3 regions of the Dietzia sp. MNB45 genome follow, and region 1 is predicted to be linked to each of the others. Evidence: riboswitches for the same ligand, from Rfam matches in the RefSeq annotation. Region 1 holds a riboswitch; each other region holds the start of a gene.
What was found. Region 1 has a riboswitch for cobalamin ahead of AB5G72_RS16855 (ABC transporter substrate-binding protein). Riboswitches for the same ligand answer to the same signal wherever they lie in the genome.

Region 1 (4,931 bases):
CCGAGCCGTTGGGGCCCACCAGGGACACCCACGAGCCGGCGTCCACGGCGAGGTCGACGCCGTGGAGGATGGCCGTGCGGTCCCGGGTGACGTGCAGGTCGCGGCAGGCCAGGGCGACCGGCGCGGGTGACGCGGGTGGTGTGGCGGTCATATGTTCCCCCGGCTGCGGCGCAGGACGATGAGGAAGAACGGGGCGCCGATCGCGGCGGTGACCACGCCGATGGGCAGCTCGGCCGGGCTCATCGCGGTGCGGGCGACCACGTCGGCCAGGATGAGGAACGCCGCGCCTACCAGCAGCGACACCGGCAGCAGCAGCCGGTGCCCGGGCCCGATGAGCATCCGCACGGCGTGCGGGATGACGATGCCCACGAACCCGATCAGGCCCGACACGGACACCACCGCCGCCGTGCCGAGGGTGGCCACGCTGACGAGGACCAGGCGCACCCGCGCCGGGGCGATCCCGAGCGTCGCGGCCTCGGCGTCCCCGACCGCCATCACGTCGAGGGTGCGCCGGAACAGGGCGATCACGGCCACCGCCACGAGCACGTACGGCAGCACGGTCTGCACGTCGGTCCAGCCGCTGGTCGTGAGGCGGCCGAGCATCCACGAGTACACCTGCCGCAGGGTCTCGTCGTGGCGCTGCATGAAGAACGTCTGGATGGCGCTGGCGAACGCCGCCACGGCGACGCCGGCGAGGATGATGACCACCTCGCTGCGTCCGCCGCCGACACTGCGGCCCAGCGTGTAGGTGGCCAGCACCGCGATCATGCCGCCGGCGAACGCGGCGGGCGGCACCATCGCCGAGCCCATCGCGCCGCCCGCGACGATCGCCAGGGTGGCGCCCAGCCCCGCCCCGCTGGACACCCCCAGCAGGTACGGGTCGGCGAGCGGGTTGCGGAACACGCCCTGGTAGGTGGCCCCGGCGATCGCGAGCATCGCGCCGACGATCGCGCCCAGCACCACGCGGGGGATGCGGATCTCCCAGAGGATGACCTGCTGTCGCTCGGTGAACCCGGAGTCGATGTCGACCAGCGGCAGCCGGCCCACCAGCTCGAGCACCACGCCGCCCGGGGTGAGGCCGGCCGGGCCGATGAGGGTGCCGAGCAGGACCGCCGCGGCCAGCAACAGCGTCGCCCCGCCCAGCACGAGGGCGTGGCGGGGCGACGGGCGGGTCACGAGGCGGGCTGGTTCGCGGGGCTCCCCGCGGTCTCCGGCGCGGCCTCGGGCACCGCGGTGACGATCGCGGCGACCTCGCGCATGAAGTCGACCACCCGCGGGCCCCACCGGCTGGACAGGTCCTCGTCGACCACGTGGACGCGCCCCTCGCGCACGGCGGTGAGTCCGTCCCAGCCCGGCCGCTCGGCCACGACTTCCGGGGTGACACCGCAGCACTGGCCGTCGGCGAGAAACACCAGGTCCGGGTCGGCCTCGAGGATGAGTTCCTCGGACAGCTGCGGGTAGGGATCGTCGCCGGTGGCGATCGAGGTCAGGCCCAGCAGGGAGTAGATCTCGCCGACGTAGGTGTCGTCGGTGACGGTGTAGTAGGTGTCGTCGAGCTCGTGGAAGTACGTCAGCGGCGTCTCGCGCTCCGGCACCGAGGCGACGATCTCGTCGATCTCGCCACGCATCCGCGACACGAGTTCGGCGGCCTCGCCGATGTGCCCGGTGGCCGCCCCGACCTGCTCGAGCTGGGTGTAGGTGTCGTCGAGGGTCTGCGCGGCGGGCAGCTGCAGCACCTCGACGCCGGAGCGTTCGAGGCCGGCCACGATGTCCCCGGTGTCGTCGGTGAGCACGACGAGGTCCGGCGCGTACGCCAGGATCGCCTCGAGGTTGGGCGTGTACCCGGACAGGTCGGTGACCGGGGCGTCGGTGGGGAAGTCGGACCGCTCGTCGACCGCCACGACGCTGTCCCCGGCGCCGACGGCGTAGAGCATCTCGGTGGTGGTGGGGGCCAGCGAGACGATCGCCTGCGGCTCGTCGGCCGCGGCGGAGGTCTGGTCGGCCGGGGCCGGCTCGTCGCCGCCGGTGCCGCTGCACGCGGTGGCGACCAGCGCCAGGGCGGCCAGGGGGGCGAGCAGCAGTGAGCGGGCTCGGGCCCGGCGGGCTCGTGGATGGTGCATGGCATCCTCCGTGATTCGGAGGACGAAAACAGCTCGGGCCGCGGCCTGGGCCGCTGCACGCGACCGTCCTTCGTCCGAGGTCAGTACGTACGGCTGCCGCGGAACCGGCCGACCTGGCTCGCCCGTCCTGAGACGGGATCACAGTTGCGGGACAGCGTCGGATTCGCACCGACTTCCGCCGAGTTGCCGCGGGGTCCGACGCTGGTGGCCGGACCCGTCGAGGGTATCCCACCCGCCGCCGCGTCCGCCCATCTGCGTGCCTCCGGCGCCGCCCCTGTCCGAGGTGGGCCGAGGGCGCGCGGAGGCGGTGGCGTTCGTCCGAGGAGGATGGACACAAGATCTGTCGGCAGTGGGAGAGGACCGTGGAGATGACGACGACGAGTTCTGCAGGCGAGGGGCCTTCGGCCGCGGATCTGCGCGAGCAGGGTTTCGCGACCAGGCGCGACGTGATGAGCGACGCCTTCGTCGACCGGGCCATGGACCGGGCTGCCGGGACGGCGTCGGAGGCGATCCAGCACGTGGTCACCGAGAACGTGTGGGGCAACATCTGGAACCGGCCCGGGCTGGGCCGCCGGGACCGCAGCCTGCTCAACATCGGGATGCTCGTGGCACTGCGTGCGGACGCCGAGCTGGCGGGGCACGTGCGCGGCGGGCTGACCAACGGGTTGACCCGCGAGGAGATCACCGAGGCGGTCATCCACGCGTCGGGGTACTGCGGTGCGCCGGCGGCCCTCTCGGCGATGAGGACCGTCCAGGCCGTCTTCGACGACCTCGACGGGTAGTCGCACATCGGCTGGGGAGGTCGTGGACGGCAGGTAGTCTCGTCCCCAGAGTGACAGACGCCACCCCTCGATCAAGGAGCCCCCATGCGCAGCACGATGATGCCGGAGCAGCTGAAAATCAGCACGATCCTGCAGTTCGGCTCGACCGTCCACTCCGATGCGGTCATCACCACCTGGACCGATCAGGGCCCACGGAAGATCTCCTTCGGGGACTTGGGCAAGCGCGCCGCTCAGTTGGCCCATGCGCTGCGCTCCCTCGGGGTTGACGGTGACCAGCGGGTCGCGACGTTCCAGTGGAACAATTCCGAGCATATGGAGGCGTACCTGGCGATCCCGTCGATGGGCGCGGTGCTGCACCCCCTGAACATCCGCCTGTTCCCGGATCAGCTCGAGTTCGTGGCCAATCACGCCGAGGACAAGGTCATCATCGTCGACCCGACCCTGATCCCGCTGCTGCAGCCGTTGCTGCCGCGGTTCTCAACGGTCGAGCACGTCCTCGTCACCGGTGGGGGCGCCGCGAACCTGGAGGCCCCCGAGGGGATCCGGGTGCATGACTACGAGGAGCTTCTCGCCGCGCAGCCCACGGAGTTCGAGTGGCCGGAGGTGGACGAGAACGACGGCGCCGCGATGTGTTACACCTCGGGCACCACGGGCGACCCGAAGGGCGTCGTCTACTCGCATCGCTCGATTTACCTGCACTCGATGCAGGTGTGCATGTCGGACGGCATGGATATCTCGGTCGACGACAACGTGCTGGCGATCGTGCCGATGTTCCACGCCATGTCGTGGGGCCTGCCGTACGCCGCGTTCATGGTGGGGGCGTCGTTGCTCATGCCGGAGCGTTTCCTGCAGCCGGAGCCGCTCGCGGCGATGATCGCCAGTGAGCGCCCGACCCTCGCGGCCGCCGTGCCCACCATCTGGATGGCGGTCGACGCGTACTCGGTCGACCATCCCATCGACATGTCGAGCTTCCGCTCCGTCGTCGTGGGCGGCAGCTCCTGCCCGGCGGAACTGATCCGCAAGTTCCGGGACAAGTACGGGATCAATATCACCCATGCGTGGGGCATGACCGAGACCTCGCCCATCGGCACGCTGTCCCGGCCGAAGGCGTCCCTGCCGGAGGACGAGCAGTTCAAGCTGCGTCTCACCCAGGGGCGGCTGCTCGCCGGCGTCGAGGCCCGGATCGTTGACGATGCCGGCACGGAGCTGCCCTGGGACGGGGAGTCCGTCGGCGAGCTGCAGGTCCGTGGACCGTGGATCACCGGGAGCTACTACAAGGTGGACGACTCGGATCAGTTCGACGACGGCTGGCTGCGCACCGGCGACGTGGGCTACATCAAGCCGGAGGGCTTCCTCCAGCTCACCGACCGCGCCAAGGACATCATCAAGTCCGGTGGCGAGTGGATCTCCTCGGTCGAGGTCGAGAACTACCTGCTCGAGCACCCGTCCGTCGCCGAGGCCGCGGTAATCGGCATCCCGGATCCCAAGTGGGACGAGCGGCCGCTGGCCACGATCGTGGTCAGGGACGGTGTGCCCGACCCGAGCGTCGAGGAGTTGCGCGATCACCTGGCCGAGCGGATGGCCAAGTGGCAGGTGCCGGAGAAGTTCGCGTTCGTCGACGAGATCCCCAAGACCTCGGTCGGCAAGCTCGACAAGAAGCGCATCCGCGTCTCGCATTCCGACGGCGACCTCACCGTGGTCAACGCCCTGGAGAACTAGGCAGGCGGAAGGTCGAACGCGGGAACGCGTCGTCGGCCAGCGGAGGGCCCGGGATTGCGGTATGACCGCCCCCGGGCCCTGCTTCTGCGCTACTGGCTGCTCGGTGCCAACCGTCCCGCCGGCCGCCACGCCGGCCGCCACGCTGGCCGTCCCGCTGGCCGCTGCCACGCTGGCCGTCCCGCCGGCCGACACGCTGGCCGTCCCGCCCCCCGCCGCCGCGGCATCATCGCCGAGCAGAGGATTTCGCTCAGACCCACTCGGGCGATACAGGCGAAATCCTCTGGACGGCGGAGGCCGGGGCGGGCGGCGG
Region 2 (4,931 bases), 1.6 Mb from region 1:
GTGGGCGGCGGCGAGGGGGGTTGGCAGTTCCCGCACGTGCCACGGGGCGTCCGGCCCGGTGCCGCGGGCGTCGACGAACTCGCGGGCCAGCTCGACCAGCCGCTCGGCGGCGTCAGTCAGCGGCACGACGTCCGACCACTGCTCACCCACCCGCAGCTGCGCGATGTCGGCATCCAAGGCGACCAGGCCCAGATCGCAGGAGCGCTCGAGCAGGTCCCCGCGGCCGTCGTCCAGGACGAACAAGAACCGGCCCGGCAAGCCGCCGAGCGCGGGATCGGCCAGCAGCCCGGCGTCCAGCGCCTCGGTCACCGGCCGCAGGTCCGCGCGGCCCCGGGCCTGCCCGCCGAACGACTCGCCCAGGCCCGTCAGCGGCGAGACGAGGACGTTGCGCACCAGCTCGTGCCCGGGCGCGGGGAGCAGGCCCGTCTCCGCGATCGCCGCCACCACCTCGCCGGGCAGCTGCCCGTCCGGACCGATCGGCAGAGCCCGCAGTTGCAGGTTCGCGCGTGTCGTGACGTGCACGTTGTCGTCGTCGCCGTATCTCACGGCGACCCCGTGCAGGGCGGACAGGGCCGCTGGCGACACGCGGCCGCCCGGCACGCGCAGCCGGACCAGGGCGCCGTCGGAGGCCGGCCACGGCCGCAGGACGCCCGGGCACAGGTCGCCACGGGTCCGGCGGGTGGGTTCGCTGATGCTCACGACGGCCATTGTGGCAGCCCATCGAGGGTGTACTTTTCCCAGATGGCAGATGGTAAGTTTTTTCTTCACAACTGAAGAAACGGAGCTCCAGCGTGACACCTCGCCGCGTACCCACCCTTCTCGCCTCCGCCCTCACCGCAGTCGCACTGGTCGCGGCCGGGTGCTCGTCGGACGCCGCCACCGAACCCGCCGCCGCCGAAGCGGCCACCACCACCACGGCATCACCGGCCGCCGGGTCCGTCGCTGGGGTGACCGTCCCGGACGCGTTCACCGCGATCACCGTGGTCCCCATCGGGAGCCCGCCGCTGCCGTTCAAGGGCACCGACGGCAAGTACCACGTGGCCTACGACCTGCAGCTCACCAACGCCACCAAGGTGCCGGCGAGCGTGGACAAGATCGACGTGGTGGACGGCGCCGATCCCACCAAGGTCATCGCCAGCTTCTCCGCCGCCGCTCTCGTGGACCCGGACTGCGTCTTCGGCGACTGCAACCGCCTACGGGACCTGCCCGCCGGGTACGTCGACACCGCGCAGATCCCGCCGCAGGAGAGCCGGGTCGTGTTCATCGACTTCACCCTCGACTCGCTCGACCAGGCCCCGGACGCGGTGCTGCACCACCTCTACGGGACCGGCGCCGCCTCGCCGGCGTTCGGGGAGCCAGGGCCCATCGACTACCTCACGACGCCGGTCGCCTTCTCCACCCGCACCGTGCCGGTCATCGCTCCGCCCGTGCGGGGCGAGAACTGGGTGGCCCTCAACGGATGTTGCGAACCGGGCTTCCCGCACCGCAGTTCGGTGATGTCGGTCAACGGCAAACTCAACAACAGCCAGCGCTTCGCGATCGACTGGAAGCGCACCAACGACCAGGGCGAGTTCTACACCGGCGACAGGAACCACAACGAGAGCTACGTGGACTACGGCGCCGAGATCCTCGCCGTCGCCGACGCCACCGTCGTCTCGGTCCTCGACGGTATGGAGGCCAACGCGCCGGGGGTCCTGCCCGCGAGCAACCCGGACCTGGCCTCGAAGCTCACCGTCGAGAACGTGGACGGCAACCACGTGGTGCTCGACCTCGGCGACGGCGTGTACGCGATGTACGCACACATGATCTCCGGCTCGGTCACGGTGAAACCCGGCGACACGGTGACCGAGGGCCAGGTGCTCGGCAAGCTCGGGAACACCGGCAATGCCAACGCCTCGCACCTTCACTTCCAGCTCATGGACGGGCCGAGCCTGCTCGAGGCCGACTCGCTGCCGTACGAGCTGAAGGGGTTCGACTACGCCGGGCAGGTCCCGCCGCAGCGGATCGCCGACGCCGACGACTTCCTGTCCGGCACCTTCGTCGACGAGGCGACCCTCTCGCCGGAGCCGCGGAGAGGCGAGCTGCCGCTCAACCTCGCGGTGGTGGACTTCCCCTGACCGGGATGGCCGTCCCCGGCTGACGCGAGGCAGCCGGTCGGGGCGCTCCTGGGCCTCGCGCGGCAGCCGGGCGGCCACGGGCGGGGTGCGCCGGATAGGCTCGCCCGTGCCGTGGTGTTCGGGAAGCCGGAGGAAAAGCCGGCGCGGCCCTCGCCACTGTAGTCGCGGAGTCGCGCCCCCTCGTCCGTCCCTCACGGGGCGGAGACCACTGGATCCACGGGTCCGGGAAGGTCGGTCGCGCGGCATTGATGCGGAAGCCAGGAGACCGGCCACGGCGACATGTTCCACGAGGGTTTGGAGAAGAACATGCGCCCCGACCGGCGTTCGGCGTCCCCTGATGACGCCTCGGCACAGCACGACGTGCCCCGCATCACCCTGTTGTCCACCTCCGACACGGACCTGCTCTCCGCGCGGGAATCCCGCGCGGATTGGTCGCTCGGCAACCCGTCCCGACTCGACGTCGAGGCGAATCTGCCCGAACTGCTCGACGGCGCCGACCTGGTGGTGGTCCGCATCCTCGGCTCGCGGCGATCGTGGGAGGCCGGGTTCGCCGCCGTGCTCGGCGCGGGCGTCCCGGTGGTGGTCCTGGGTGGGGAGCAGACCCCCGACGCAGACCTGATGGAGCTGTCCACGGTCCCGATCGGCACCGCGGCCGAGGCGCACCGCTATCTCGCCGAGGGCGGCCCGGGCAACCTCGCGCAGCTGCACGCGTTCCTGGCCGACACCGTGCTGCTCACCGGCGCCGGGTTCGAGCCGCCGGTCAGCGTGCCGGTGTGGGGGATGCCGCCGCGGCCGGACACGACGGAAGCCCCCGGCCTGCCCCGCGTGGGCGTGCTCTACTACCGCGCCCACGAGGTGAGCGGGAACTCCGGATTCGCCCACTCGCTGGCCGACGCGATCGACGCCGCTGGCGCGGTGGGAGTGCCGGTCTTCGCCGGCTCCCTGCGCTCGGCCCCCGACGAGCTGTTCGACGCGCTCGGCTCACTGGACGCGCTGGTCGTCACGGTCCTCGCCGCCGGCGGCACCACGCCCGGTGCGGTGAGTGCGGGCGGCGAGGACGAGACGTGGGACGTCGAGCGCATCGCCGCGCTGGACATTCCCGTCCTGCAGGGCCTGTGCCTGACGTGGAGCCGGGAAGACTGGGCTGCCTCAGACGACGGCGTCAACCCGCTGGACTCCGCCAACCAGATCGCGATCCCCGAGTTCGACGGCCGGATCATCACCGCGCCGTTCTCGTTCAAGGAGATCGACGCCGACGGCCTGCCCCGCTACGTGGCCGATCCGGAGCGGTGCGCGCGCGTCGCCGGGATCGCCGTGGCCCACGCGCGGCTGCGCCATGTGGCGCCCGCCGACCGCAAGGTCGCGCTGGTCCTGTCGGCCTATCCGACCAAGCACTCCCGCATCGGCAACGCCGTCGGCCTGGACACCCCGGTCTCGACCATCCGCCTGCTGCGCCGGATGCGCGACGAGGGCTACGACCTGGGCCCGGACGACGGCCCCATCGCCCGGTTCCTGGACACCGCCGGGGACTACGCCGACGACACCGCCGCCGGCGACGCCCTTATCCACGCGCTCATCGCCGCGGGCGGGCAGGACGAGGAGTGGCTCACCAGCGCCCAGCTCACCGACAGCCACGTGCGGATCTCCACCGACGACTACCTGCGCTGGACCGCGGACCTGCCCGAGACGCTGCGCGCGGAGATGGTCGAGGCGTGGGGGCCCGCGCCGGGCGAGCTGTTCGTCAACGACGCCGGAGAGATCGTCCTGGCCACCATCCAGGCCGGCAACGTCGTCCTGTTGATCCAGCCGCCCCGCGGATTCGGCGAGAACCCGGTCGCCATCTATCACGACCCCGAGCTCGCGCCGTCCCACCACTACCTGGCCGCCTACCGCTGGCTCGCCCGCGGTTTCGGGGCGCACGCGCTGGTGCACATCGGCAAGCACGGCTCGCTGGAGTGGCTGCCGGGCAAGAACGCCGCGCTCTCGGCGGACTGTGCCACCGACGCGGCGATCGCCGACCTGCCGCTGATCTACCCGTTCCTCGTCAACGACCCCGGCGAGGGCGCGCAGGCCAAGCGCCGTGCGCACGCGACGATCGTCGACCACCTGGTCCCGCCGATGGCCCGCGCGGAGTCGTACGGAGACATCGCCCGCCTGGAGCAGCTGCTCGACGAGTACGGGAACATCGCGTCGATGGACCCGGCCAAGCTCCCGGCCATTCGCGCGCAGATCTGGACCCTCATGCAGTCCGCGCACATGCACGAGGACCTGGGCCTCGAGCAGCGGCCCGACGACGAGGAGTTCGACGACTTCCTCCTCCACGTCGACGGCTGGCTGTGCGAGATCAAGGACGTCCAGATCCGCGACGGCCTGCACGTCCTTGGCCAGGCGCCCGCGGGCGAGGCGCGCGTCAACCTGGTGCTGGCGATCCTGCGGGCCTCGCAGGTGTGGGGCGGCGAGTCCGGGGCGGTTCCGGGCCTGCGTCGCGCACTCGGGCTGGCCGAGGGCGCGCCGACCGAGGAGGTCGACCGGGTCGAGGCGCTCGCCAAGGCGCTGGTCGAGGGGATGGACGCGCGGGAGTGGGACGTCGCCGCGGTGCCCGACGTCCTCGCCGCCGCGGGCCTCACCGCGGGTGGGGCGGGCGACGGCGCGTCCGAGGGCGACGACGACAACGACGACGACAACGACGACGGCGACAACGACGACGAGGTCGCGCAGGTGCTCGAGTTCGCCGCCCGTGAGGTGGTGCCGCGCCTGGCCGCCACTGTCGACGAGCTGGACGCCGTCATGCACGCCCTGGACGGCGGGTTCATC
Region 3 (4,931 bases), 1.6 Mb from region 1:
TTCTGGCCGGCCAGTATCTTGGCTTCGTCGGCATCCTCGGCGTCGCTGTGCTCGTCTCCCTGGGCGCGGGAGCCTTCCTGCCCCCGGGGGCCATCCCTTACTTCGGGCTGATCCCACTTGGCTTGGGACTGCGGGCCGCGTGGCAGGCCTGGCGCGGGGACGATGATGACGACGACGACGCAAAGATCGAGGGCAAGAACGTCGCCGTGTGGACCGTGGCCGGCGTAACGTTCGCCAACGGCGGCGACAACATCGGCGTCTACGTCCCCGTCTTTCTCAACGTGGGCACGGGAGCCGTAGTTGCCTACTGCATCGTGTTCCTGGTGCTGGTGGCGGGACTGGTGGGCCTGGCCAAGTTCGTCGCCACCCGCCGACCGATCGCCGAAGCACTAGAGCGCTGGGAACATATCCTGTTCCCGACTGTCCTGATCGGCCTGGGCGCCTTCATCCTGATCAGCGGCGGAGCATTCGGACTCTGACAGAACCGACGCAAACCCCACCACGCACCCGTGAGCCGCCGACTCGCTCTAATTCTTCCGGCCAGAACGCCCGATTGGTACGTCGCCGCCAAGAAGTAACCACAGAAGACCGCCACAAAGCGATCAAGTCCACATCAATGCCCAATCCTCGACCGTGTCGTAAGGGTGTACCCCACAGGGGACGTGACTACGCCTCGATGCTGGCGAGCGCAGCTGAAGCCTCTCCGATCCTCACGGGTCTCGCAGCTGGCGTTCCTGGCGAGCCACGCGGCCCTTCGCCGATACCGTTGCGTCGGTTCGGGCTTCCTGGCGGCCGGAGGACACTGTCTGTTGCCCGCTGCCTTCGGCCTATCCGTTCAGCCCCGCCGCTTCGACTCTCGCTCCGGGCTCGACGCGTACAACCACGATTCCGCTTCGCCCGGCCGCACCAGCGCCGGTCCCACGAGGATCACCGCTGCCTGGCGCAGGCCAGCCGCCTCCACCGCTGCCGCGATGTCAGCGAGAGTGCCGCGCAGCTCCACGCGGTGCGAGCGGCTCGCGTTGGCCACCACCGCCACCGGGCAGTCGGCACCGTGCGTGGGCACCAGACGCTCGGCCAGCTCACGGATCCGGGTGATCGCCAGGTGCAGCACCAGCGTGGCGCCGGTGGCGGCGAAGTTCTCCAGTGACTCCGTCGACGGCATCGCCGTCGACCGAGCCTGAACGCGGGTGAGCACCACCGACTGCACCACCTCGGGAACCGTGAGCTCCACCCCCAGCTCGGCGGCGGCCGCCGCATAGGCCGGAACACCAGGAACGACGTCCCACGGCACGCCAGCCGAGTCGAGCCGGCGAGTTTGCTCGGCGAGAGCCGAGTACAGCGACGGGTCACCCGAACACAGCCGAACCACCTCGAGCCCATCGGCGTGAGCGGCGACGATCTCGCCGATGATCCCGTCGAGGTCCAGATGCTGGGTGTCCACCAGCCGGGCCTCGGGTCGGCAGTGGTCGAGCACACCGTCGTCGAGGTACGTCCCCGCGTACAGGCAGACGTCGGCCTCGCGCAGGGACGCAGCCGCGCGCAGCGTCAGCAGATCAGCGGCGCCGGGGCCGGCTCCTACGAAGTGAACGGTCACGAGCTCTCCCCTGTTTCCGAAGTATCAGCCGCAGCGACGAATGGCTTCACGGCCGCCCACTGCACCACCGCACGGGCGGGGGCCCAGCCGGCGAACCGGCCGATCGAGTCCGCGTGCTCGACCTGGATCCTGGTCAGCTCCCCGCCGAACTCGGCGCGGGCGTCGACCACCACGCGCTCGGTCTCCAGAGTCACCGCATGCGCGACCAGCCGTCCGCCGGGACGAAGTGCGTCCCAGCACTGTCTCAGCAGGCCAGGAGCAGTGCCGCCTCCACCGATGAACACCGCGTCCGGCCGCGGCAGACCGTCCAGAGCCTGGGGCGCCCGTCCGTGGACGACCTCCAACGACGGCACCCCCAGCCGCACGGCGTTGCGCGCGACACGCGCCGCCCGCTCGGGATCGGCCTCCACCGCGATCGCCCGACATGACGGGTGGGCGCGCATCCACTCGATGCCCACCGACCCGGCGCCGGCGCCCACGTCCCACAGCAAATCACCGGCCATCGGTGCGAGCCGCGACAGGGCGGAAGCCCGCAGGTCGCGGCGGGTGAGCTGGCCGTCGTTCTCGAAGGCGTCGTCGGGCAGGCCCGGCACCAGTCCGAGCGGTCGGGCGGACGCGTCGGCCACGCACTCAACCGCCAGGACGTGCAGGGCGGGGGCCTCGTGATCGACAGCCCAGTCGCGCGCCGCGCGGGAAAACCGGGCCTCGGTCGGACTCCCCAGATCGGCGAGCACGGTCATCTCGCTCCCCCCGTATCCGGCGCCCCGGAGCGTCGCGGCGACCTCTCCCGGCGTGTTCCGATCCGCCGAGAGCACCAGCACCCGCCGCCCCGGCGCCAGCTCACGGGGCAGCGCGCGGTGGTCGCGCAGCACCGCCACGGACTCGGCCGGCCACCGCATCCTGGCGCGGGCCAGCGCGACCGAGGACACCGCCGGGAGCACCTCCACCGCGTCCGCGCCGAGCAGCTCGATCAGGGTGGTGCCGATCCCGGCGACCAGCGGATCGCCCGAGGCCAGGGCCACGATCGACCGCCCGACCCACCGCTGGAGCAGCTCCGGCAACCCGTCCCGCAGCGGCCGCGGCCACGGCACGCGTTCGGCCGTCACCTCGCCCGGAATCATCGCCAGATGACGCTCGCCGCCGAGCACCACATCGGCGCCCATGATGGCGCGACGGCGGGCCTCGTCGAGCCCCGCCCACCCGTCGCCGCCGATGCCGACGACCACCACCCGTGCATTCATGACGCGGAACCCTACCGCGACACCTGAGGCGCCCCGGGACAGGCCGTTGGGCTAGCCTCGGCACCACACAACCGAACAGACCCCACAGCACGAGGTGCCCCACGACCGCGAGAGCGGGCGGAGGGGAGAATCAGGGAAGCCGGTGAGAATCCGGCACAGGGCCCGCTACGGTAACCCGGCCTCTCAGGCGATCGCGCCCCGCGCGCACATCCGAGATGAGCCGGGAAGTCCGGAGACCGGCCTCGCGCTGACCAGCCTGGCAGACGAGAGCGGGAGCCCCCATGCCACTGCACTACCCCTTCAGCGCTGTCGTCGGTTCCGACGACATGGCGCTGGCCCTGACCCTGACCGCGGTGTCCCCGGCGGTCGGCGGCGTGCTGATCCGCGGCGAGAAGGGCACGGCCAAGTCCACGATGGTCCGCGCCCTCACCGGGATCCTGCCGGAGGTCGAGGTCGTCACCGGCGACCGCTTCTCCTCCGCACCTGACGACCGCGGTTCCGAGACCCCGGACGGGCGTATCCCCCACGACGCGCCCACCGAGCGGCGGCCGGTCCGCCTGGTCGAGCTGCCGATCGGGGTGTCCGAGGACCGCATCACCGGATCACTACACCTGGAGAGTGCGCTCGCCGATGGCGTGACCGTGTTCCAACCGGGCCTACTCGCCCGCGCACACCGCGGACTGCTCTACGTGGACGAGGTCAACCTGCTCCACGACCACGTGGTGGACCTTCTGCTCGACGCCGCCGCGATGGGCCGGGTGACCGTGGAGCGCGACGGCATCTCGGTGGAGCACGCCGCGCGCTTCGTGCTGATCGGCACCATGAACCCCGAGGAGGGTGAGCTCCGGCCCCAGCTCCTGGACCGCTTCGGCCTCACCGTGGAGGTGGCCGCGCCCCGGGACCCGGAGCCGCGCGCCGAGGTGGTGCGCCGCCGGATCGCGTTCGAGGCCGACCCGGCGGGATTCGTCGCCGCCCACGCCGCCGACGAGGCCGCAGTGCGCGAGCGGATCGCCGCCGCGCGGCGCGTACTCGACCGGGTGAGACTGACCCCCTGGGCGCTGTCCACCATCGCCCGGGTGTGTGCGGGCTTCGACGTGGACGGCATGCGCGCCGACATCGTCACCGCCCGCACCGCCGCCGCCCATGCCGCATGGCAGGGCCGGACCCGGATCACCCGCGAGGACATCCGCGTCGCCGCGCGCATGGCGCTGCCCCACCGCCGCCGTCGTGCCCCGTTCGATGCGCCGGGCCTCGACGAGGACCTGTTGGAACGGCTCCTGGGCGACGACGACGAGCCCGATCCCGACCCCCGGGACGAGACCGCGCCGGCCGAGGACGCCGAACAGTCGGAGTCCGCAGACGAGTCCGCGTCGGCAGACACCTCGGATGCCGAGTCCGCCCCGGCGCGGGCCTCGGCCGAGGACGCCGGGCACGAGCACGCACCCGAGCAGACCGAGCAGACCGAGGACAGCCCCGACGCTGCCGACGCCTCCGGCACCGCGGGCACCGACCAGGCGGACGGCCACTCGGACGACGACGCCGACAGCCGAGCCGACGAGCTGCCCGGCGGACACGCCGCGGAGGACACCCCCGGCGACGGCTCGCGGTCCGACGCACCCGGGCCCATCCCGCCCGAGCCGGGCACAGTCAACGCGGCCGCGGCGCCGTACCGCACCCGCCTGCTCGCCGTCGCCGGTACCGGCCAGGGCGCGGCCGGCCGCCGGTCGAGGGCCATCACCAGCACTGGCCGCCGCATCGGCGCGGGCGCGTTCACCGGGGCCGACCTGCACCTGCCCGCCACGATCCGCTCCGCCGCGCCGCAGCAGTCCGCCCGGGGTCGCGAGGCCGGCCGCAACGGCGGTCGACTCCGGCTGGCCGCCGAGGACCTGCGCTCGGCGGTGCGCGAGGGCCGCGAGTCCAACCTCGTGCTGTTCTGCGTGGACGCCTCCGGCTCTATGGCCGCCCGCACCCGGATGGAGCAGGTCAAGACCGCGATCCTCTCCCTACTGCTGGACGCCTACCGCCGCCGCGACAAGGTGGGACTGGTGACCTTCCGCGGGTCCGCGGCCCACGTGACCCTGCCGCCCACCTCGTCG

Region 2: another riboswitch for cobalamin. It lies ahead of cobN (cobaltochelatase subunit CobN); the one in region 1 lies ahead of AB5G72_RS16855 (ABC transporter substrate-binding protein).
Region 3: another riboswitch for cobalamin. It lies ahead of AB5G72_RS06380 (VWA domain-containing protein); the one in region 1 lies ahead of AB5G72_RS16855 (ABC transporter substrate-binding protein).

What each region holds. Positions count from the first base shown of each region.
Region 1 covers NZ_CP163397.1:3,507,126-3,512,056, reverse strand. Annotated here, with positions in the region: gene AB5G72_RS16865 (ABC transporter ATP-binding protein) at 1-151, opposite strand, end outside; gene AB5G72_RS16860 (FecCD family ABC transporter permease) at 148-1,176, opposite strand; gene AB5G72_RS16855 (ABC transporter substrate-binding protein) at 1,173-2,120, opposite strand; cobalamin riboswitch at 2,210-2,348, opposite strand; gene AB5G72_RS16850 (carboxymuconolactone decarboxylase family protein) at 2,489-2,902, shown strand; gene AB5G72_RS16845 (long-chain fatty acid--CoA ligase) at 2,987-4,621, shown strand.
Region 2 covers NZ_CP163397.1:1,341,555-1,346,485, forward strand. Annotated here, with positions in the region: gene AB5G72_RS06565 (nitrite reductase) at 1-699, opposite strand, end outside; gene AB5G72_RS06570 (M23 family metallopeptidase) at 792-2,117, shown strand; cobalamin riboswitch at 2,213-2,405, shown strand; gene cobN (cobaltochelatase subunit CobN) at 2,478-4,931, shown strand, end outside.
Region 3 covers NZ_CP163397.1:1,303,532-1,308,462, reverse strand. Annotated here, with positions in the region: gene AB5G72_RS06395 (cadmium resistance transporter) at 1-479, shown strand, start outside; gene AB5G72_RS06390 (cobalt-precorrin-4/precorrin-4 C(11)-methyltransferase) at 836-1,594, opposite strand; gene cbiE (precorrin-6y C5,15-methyltransferase (decarboxylating) subunit CbiE) at 1,591-2,835, opposite strand; cobalamin riboswitch at 2,911-3,094, shown strand; gene AB5G72_RS06380 (VWA domain-containing protein) at 3,117-4,931, shown strand, end outside.